2 regions of the Bacillus sp. C-3-6 genome follow, and region 2 is predicted to be linked to the other one. Evidence: a T-box and tRNA genes for the amino acid it is inferred to sense, from the RefSeq annotation. Region 2 holds a T-box; the other holds one or more tRNA genes.
The links. A T-box is a leader RNA that pairs with one kind of tRNA and senses whether it is charged. The one in region 2 lies ahead of tyrS (tyrosine--tRNA ligase), so its partner is inferred to be a tRNA-Tyr.

Region 1 (3,383 bases), 1.4 Mb from region 2:
GGTGTAACGATTTGGGCACTGTCTCAACCAGAGACTCGGTGAAATTATAGTACCTGTGAAGATGCAGGTTACCCGCGACAGGACGGAAAGACCCCGTGGAGCTTTACTGTAGCCTGATATTGAATTTTGGTACAGTTTGTACAGGATAGGCGGGAGCCATTGAAACCGGAGCGCTAGCTTCGGTGGAGGCGCTGGTGGGATACCGCCCTGACTGTATTGAAATTCTAACCTACGGGTCTTATCGACCCGGGAGACAGTGTCAGGTGGGCAGTTTGACTGGGGCGGTCGCCTCCTAAAGTGTAACGGAGGCGCCCAAAGGTTCCCTCAGAATGGTTGGAAATCATTCGTAGAGTGCAAAGGCATAAGGGAGCTTGACTGCGAGACCTACAAGTCGAGCAGGGACGAAAGTCGGGCTTAGTGATCCGGTGGTTCCGCATGGAAGGGCCATCGCTCAACGGATAAAAGCTACCCCGGGGATAACAGGCTTATCTCCCCCAAGAGTCCACATCGACGGGGAGGTTTGGCACCTCGATGTCGGCTCATCGCATCCTGGGGCTGTAGTCGGTCCCAAGGGTTGGGCTGTTCGCCCATTAAAGCGGTACGCGAGCTGGGTTCAGAACGTCGTGAGACAGTTCGGTCCCTATCCGTCGTGGGCGTAGGAAATTTGAGAGGAGCTGTCCTTAGTACGAGAGGACCGGGATGGACGCACCGCTGGTGTACCAGTTGTTCTGCCAAGGGCATAGCTGGGTAGCTATGTGCGGAAGGGATAAGTGCTGAAAGCATCTAAGCATGAAGCCCCCCTCAAGATGAGATTTCCCATAGCGTAAGCTAGTAAGATCCCTGAAAGATGATCAGGTTGATAGGTTCGAGGTGGAAGCATGGTGACATGTGGAGCTGACGAATACTAATAGATCGAGGACTTAACCATATAATATGTAGCAATGTTATCTAGTTTTGAGAGAACATAAAAAACTTGTTGACTTTTAAAGTAAATAAGTTATAATAATGATTGTCTCAAAAGAATAATGTCTGGTAATGATGGCAGAGAGGTCACACCCGTTCCCATACCGAACACGGAAGTTAAGCTCTCTAGCGCCGATGGTAGTTGGGACCTTGTCCCTGTGAGAGTAGGACGTTGCCAGGCAATATTATTCCGCAGTAGCTCAGCGGTAGAGCTATCGGCTGTTAACCGATCGGTCGTAGGTTCGATTCCTACCTGCGGAGCCATTGGAGAGCTGTCCGAGTTGGCCGAAGGAGCACGATTGGAAATCGTGTATACGTCACAAGCGTATCAAGGGTTCGAATCCCTTGCTCTCCGCCATAGGATTTATAATATTTGGCCCGTTGGTCAAGTGGTTAAGACACCGCCCTTTCACGGCGGTAACACGGGTTCGAATCCCGTACGGGTCACCACTTTGGAGGATTAGCTCAGCTGGGAGAGCACCTGCCTTACAAGCAGGGGGTCGGCGGTTCGATCCCGTCATCCTCCACCATATAAATTTTATATGAATAGTATTATCGCGGGGTGGAGCAGCACGGTAGCTCGTCGGGCTCATAACCCGAAGGTCGCAGGTTCAAATCCTGTCCCCGCAACCAAATGGTCCCGTGGTGTAGTGGTTAACATGCCTGCCTGTCACGCAGGAGATCGCCGGTTCGACCCCGGTCGGGACCGCCATTTTAATAAGGCTCGGTAGCTCAGTCGGTAGAGCAGAGGACTGAAAATCCTCGTGTCGGCGGTTCGATTCCGTCCCGAGCCACCATTTATTTCAATAAAATACGCCGGCTTAGCTCAATTGGTAGAGCAACTGACTTGTAATCAGTAGGTTGGGGGTTCAAGTCCTCTAGCCGGCACCATGTAAGTTTCGGAGGGGTAGCGAAGTGGCTAAACGCGGCGGACTGTAAATCCGCTCCTTCGGGTTCGGCAGTTCGAATCTGCCCCCCTCCACCATTTACATAGGGGCATAGTTTAAAGGTAGAACTGAGGTCTCCAAAACCTCCAGTGTGGGTTCGATTCCTACTGCCCCTGCCAAATATATTTACACAACATGGCGGTTGTGGCGAAGTGGTTAACGCACCGGATTGTGGCTCCGGCATTCGTGGGTTCGATTCCCATCAGTCGCCCCATTTTTATTTTAAAAATTACAAATAATTTAATTGATACTTACATATAATTAAGTAAGAATTCGATGGGCTATAGCCAAGCGGTAAGGCAACGGACTTTGACTCCGTCATGCGCTGGTTCGAATCCAGCTAGCCCAGCCATTTTTGCGGAAGTAGTTCAGTGGTAGAATACAACCTTGCCAAGGTTGGGGTCGCGGGTTCGAATCCCGTCTTCCGCTCCAATAAAATTTAATATGGCGGCATAGCCAAGTGGTAAGGCAGAGGTCTGCAAAACCTTTATCACCGGTTCAAATCCGGTTGCCGCCTTTTCTTTTGTGCCGATGTGGCGGAATTGGCAGACGCGCACGACTCAAAATCGTGTTCCTTCGGGAGTGTCGGTTCGACCCCGACCATCGGTATCATGAACGTCGTAAAAAAACTCTATACAATTAGTATAGAGTTTTTTTTGTTTTCTTTTCATTACATGACAAAATAAGCACAAAAAGTGTACGGTGAGTAAACTGCGAAACATTAAAAGGATAAAAACAAACATTCAATTTTATCCTTTTAATTGCGGTATTTAGAGAGAATTTCTCCACCCGGTGACATGAAGTTAAATCCGACACCACCAGTAGATATTAGTACATTATCAACGGTTAAGTTTGTAATTTCTAAAAACTTCTTTTTAAACTCTTCTCTGTTGTACTTATACATTGTTGAGTGGCACGCCCACATTTGCGTTGAAGTGCTTAACCAGTCCCCTAATTCCTTCAATTCAGGAAACGCCTCAAATTGGATTGGTTCATCTAATTTCATGAATCTTACTTGATAGATAGTTGGGTTTAACTTTTCTCCTATTCCTTTAAAAGCATGTGATTTTTTTTCATTTGAATGTGTCATAATTCTCCCTTCATCTTTTCTTTAAATTTTTTCCTATTTTTATTATACAACAGTAGAAAGTAACTATAGGAATATTATGGAAATCGGTATCAGCAATATAAAAAGACTCTAATAGAAATGTTAGAGTCTTTTTTGTTAAATTATATTATGTGATGCTAAAATTCGTAATAAACTTAGGAATTCATGTATAATATAACTTGTCGAAAGAACAAAATGATAGTGATTTATATTATGTCTGTAATATGAATCAAAAATGAACTTTTTATATTTCTTTTAAAAATGTGTTGAACACACATTATATTTCATATTAATATTTTTATGTAGATTTAAAACGAGAAAGAGAGTGGAAAGTATGGGCCGTAAATGGAACAATATTAAAGACA
Region 2 (3,383 bases):
ATAGTACGGAAAAAAGGATATAAAATTGATTTTACAAAAACAAAAGTGTACTTTCGCTGGAATGTATTTGATACGATTTCAGCTTGTCTGGCAGTGTATGCATGTATATGTGTGCAAGTATTAAATATTTTAGTTTCAACCGGGCAGACAATTCAAAACCCGTGTGTTCAATTTTTTACGAATCAATCGCAAGTATGGATTATTGTTGCTAGTTGCTATTTAATTTCCCGTATTTCGTTAACGTTAAAAGGAATAAAGGAGATCAAAAATCATGGCGCAGATTGGGATTGAGGAAGAGCTCATGCTTGCGTATCAAAGTGGAGATAAACAAGCGGGAGAAAGACTATATATTTTAATCAAACCAACGCTATACACATTTTTATATCGATTTAACCGAGATGAACAATTAAGTATCGATCTTGTGCAAGATACGTTTTTGACGCTAGAGCGTAAGAAACATATGTATGAACCTGAAAAGGGCAAAATAAAAACGTATTTATTTCAAATCGGTTATCGTCTTATGATTAATAAATTAAATAGGAGAAAAAAGTGGCGTACGCTTTTGCCATTTTTAGTGCCGATTCCGGAAAAAGAATTTTCTCACGAAGATCGGCTCACAGTAAGAGAAGCAATTTTGAAAGTTCCAGAAGAGCAAAGAGCGGTCCTAATCCTTTCTTATTATCATAATATGCAGCAAAAAGAAATTGCAGAAATATTAAACATTCCGATTGGAACAGTGAAGTCGAGACTCCATAACGGGATAAAGAAATTGAAACAATTGCTGGAGGTGGATGAAATTGAGCGAAAATCCCTTTAAGAGTGAATATAAGTTAAAGCAACATTTAGATAGTGATCATGTAGAAATACCAGACTTTCCAAAAACGGTAAGTCGATTCGATCGATTAATCGGGTTTCTTGGTTCCCCGGCGAAAGATCCTGTGGAGGCGACCATTGGAAATGATTTATCGGTTGTGTTTCATGTATCGTTGTTAGTTGGGCTTCCGGTTATTTCTATAATTATGATATTAATTATAGGATTTTAAATAGGGTAGGAGAAATGAAGTGCATAGTGAAAGCTATGTGCTTTTTACATTTAGACATATTATGAAATTAATTCCAAATTAAATAATAATATGTTAATATACAAATATATAATTAATGTATTATTGAGGGGAAGATAAATTATGAGACAGTGTTCCAATTGTGGAAGTCAGGTGCGACAGCATGATAATTTTTGTGGGGATTGTGGTATGAATTTAGAGAAACAACAATGTTCAGAGGAGATATTAGAAACGAACAATGAATGGAATGTAGAGAATAAGAAAAAAACTAGTTTTCTAGCCCATAAACGATTCGTAGTTGTAAGTGCAATAGCCTTAATAATCGTTGCAAGCACTATTTATATTTTTTTAACTCATTCTTCTACTTTTAATAAGATGAAAGGGTATTGGTATGCTGGCGGTAAAGGGGCTTACCTTCAGATTCAAGAAATAGACGATAAAAATATTGAAATAGTGTTTTATGAAAAGAGAGGGAAAACAGAAAGAGTTAAAGGGAGTGTAGTAGATTATAAGGATAATCAAGTAATATGTAATATGTCATACCCTTGGAATGGAAGAGTGAAATTGGAATTATTGGATGATACAACGTTGTACATGAGTGAAGAGGGAAAGAAATCGCATAAATTAAAACTGACAAAGGTTTCCGAAAAGGAGATGCAAGAGTTTTATGGAGGGGAAAAATCTTCAAGGTAGTTTGTATATAGTATTTTCTTCAATTTGACACATGCTAGTAAATAATGATATAAAGAAAAGTATATGAATAATTGAGCGTGGAAAGGGAGAAGTAGTGATCATTTCCCTGTTTTAGAGAGCTGATGGTCGGTGAAAATCAGCACATAGATGATCGCGAATTACGCCCCTAGAGCATCTTTTTTCGATTGAATTGTATTCAAAAGGGAAAAGACGGTGCTAAGCCGTTATGTAAATAAGGTGGTAGGCTTTTTGGCCTGCAACTAGGGTGGTAACGCGATAATCAAAATCGTCCCTTATTTGAAGGGGCGATTTTTTTATGTTTTCAACCTTCACGCCAGTAATGAACTTAAAGGAGAGTATGTAGGATATGGGTATTTTACAAGATCTTGAATTTCGCGGTCTAATTAATCAGCAAACAGATGCTGAGGGCCTTGAGCAATTATTAGAAAAAGAAAGCGTTAAATTATACTGTGGTTTCGATCCGACAGCAGATAGCTTACACATCGGTCATATGTTACCAGTATTAATGTTACGTCGTTTCCAATTAGCTGGTCACCAACCAATCGCACTTGTTGGTGGTGGTACTGGTATGATCGGTGACCCAAGTGGTAAAAAAGCAGAGCGTACATTAAATACGAAAGATACAGTTGCTTACTACACAGAAAGCATTAAAAACCAACTTTCAAACTTCTTAGAGTTCGAAAACGTGGACAACCCAGCAACAATGGCTAACAACTATGACTGGCTTGGTAACTTAGATGTAATTTCATTCTTACGCGATATCGGTAAAAACTTCGGTTTAAACTATATGTTAGCAAAAGATACAGTAGCATCTCGTTTAGAAACTGGTATTTCATTCACTGAGTTCAGTTACATGATTTTACAATCATACGACTTCTTAAACTTATACCAACACCATAATTGTCGCCTACAAATCGGTGGTAGTGACCAATGGGGTAACATTACAGCGGGTCTTGAATTAATCCGTAAATCAGAAGAAGATGCGAAAGCATTCGGTTTAACAATTCCACTTGTTACTAAATCTGACGGTACGAAGTTTGGTAAAACAGAAGGCGGAGCAATTTGGTTAGACCCAGAGAAAACAACTCCTTACGAGTTCTACCAATTCTGGATTAACACAGATGACCGCGATGTTGTTAAATACTTAAAATACTTCACATTCTTATCTCATGAAGAAATTCTTGAGCTTGAAAAGCAAGTAGCTGAAGCGCCAGAAAAACGTGCAGCACAAAAAGCATTAGGTTCTGAAATGACAAAACTTGTTCACGGCGAAGAAGCATTAGAGCAAGCGATTAAAATTTCAGCTGCATTATTTAGCGGTTCTGTAGCAGAACTAACTGCAAGCGAAATCGAGCAAGGATTCAAAGACGTACCATCTGTAGAACGTACTGCAGAAGATACAGTATTAATCGACTTACTTGTAGAAAGCAAAATCTCTCCATCAAAACGTCAAGCACGTGAAGATGTAACGAACGGCGCAATCTACGTAAACGGTGAGCGTACACAAGCGTTAGACTACGTTGTAACAGAAAACGACCGCATCGAAGGTAAATTCACAATCATTCGCCGCGGTAAAAAGAAATATTTCTTAATTCGTTACTAATTAGA

Region 1: it has a tRNA-Tyr gene. The T-box ahead of tyrS (tyrosine--tRNA ligase) is inferred to sense a tRNA for this amino acid. The anticodon was not compared.

The regions. Positions count from the first base shown of each region.
Region 1 is NZ_CM137247.1:550,306-553,688, forward strand. It holds rRNA gene ACW0JX_RS02775 (23S ribosomal RNA) at 1-928, shown strand, start outside; rRNA gene rrf (5S ribosomal RNA) at 1,029-1,144, shown strand; tRNA gene ACW0JX_RS02785 (tRNA-Asn) at 1,153-1,227, shown strand; tRNA gene ACW0JX_RS02790 (tRNA-Ser) at 1,230-1,321, shown strand; tRNA gene ACW0JX_RS02795 (tRNA-Glu) at 1,339-1,413, shown strand; tRNA gene ACW0JX_RS02800 (tRNA-Val) at 1,418-1,493, shown strand; tRNA gene ACW0JX_RS02805 (tRNA-Met) at 1,520-1,596, shown strand; tRNA gene ACW0JX_RS02810 (tRNA-Asp) at 1,600-1,675, shown strand; tRNA gene ACW0JX_RS02815 (tRNA-Phe) at 1,685-1,760, shown strand; tRNA gene ACW0JX_RS02820 (tRNA-Thr) at 1,779-1,854, shown strand; tRNA gene ACW0JX_RS02825 (tRNA-Tyr) at 1,865-1,948, shown strand; tRNA gene ACW0JX_RS02830 (tRNA-Trp) at 1,956-2,029, shown strand; tRNA gene ACW0JX_RS02835 (tRNA-His) at 2,049-2,124, shown strand; tRNA gene ACW0JX_RS02840 (tRNA-Gln) at 2,188-2,262, shown strand; tRNA gene ACW0JX_RS02845 (tRNA-Gly) at 2,268-2,342, shown strand; tRNA gene ACW0JX_RS02850 (tRNA-Cys) at 2,357-2,427, shown strand; tRNA gene ACW0JX_RS02855 (tRNA-Leu) at 2,438-2,519, shown strand; partial or broken gene ACW0JX_RS02860 (DUF3884 family protein) at 2,681-3,000, opposite strand; gene ACW0JX_RS02865 (YebC/PmpR family DNA-binding transcriptional regulator) at 3,353-3,383, shown strand, end outside.
Region 2 is NZ_CM137247.1:4,414,597-4,417,979, reverse strand. It holds gene ACW0JX_RS22700 (hypothetical protein) at 1-291, shown strand, start outside; gene ACW0JX_RS22695 (RNA polymerase sigma factor) at 272-817, shown strand; gene ACW0JX_RS22690 (hypothetical protein) at 798-1,043, shown strand; gene ACW0JX_RS22685 (zinc ribbon domain-containing protein) at 1,185-1,754, shown strand; T-box leader at 1,824-2,051, shown strand; gene tyrS (tyrosine--tRNA ligase) at 2,122-3,378, shown strand.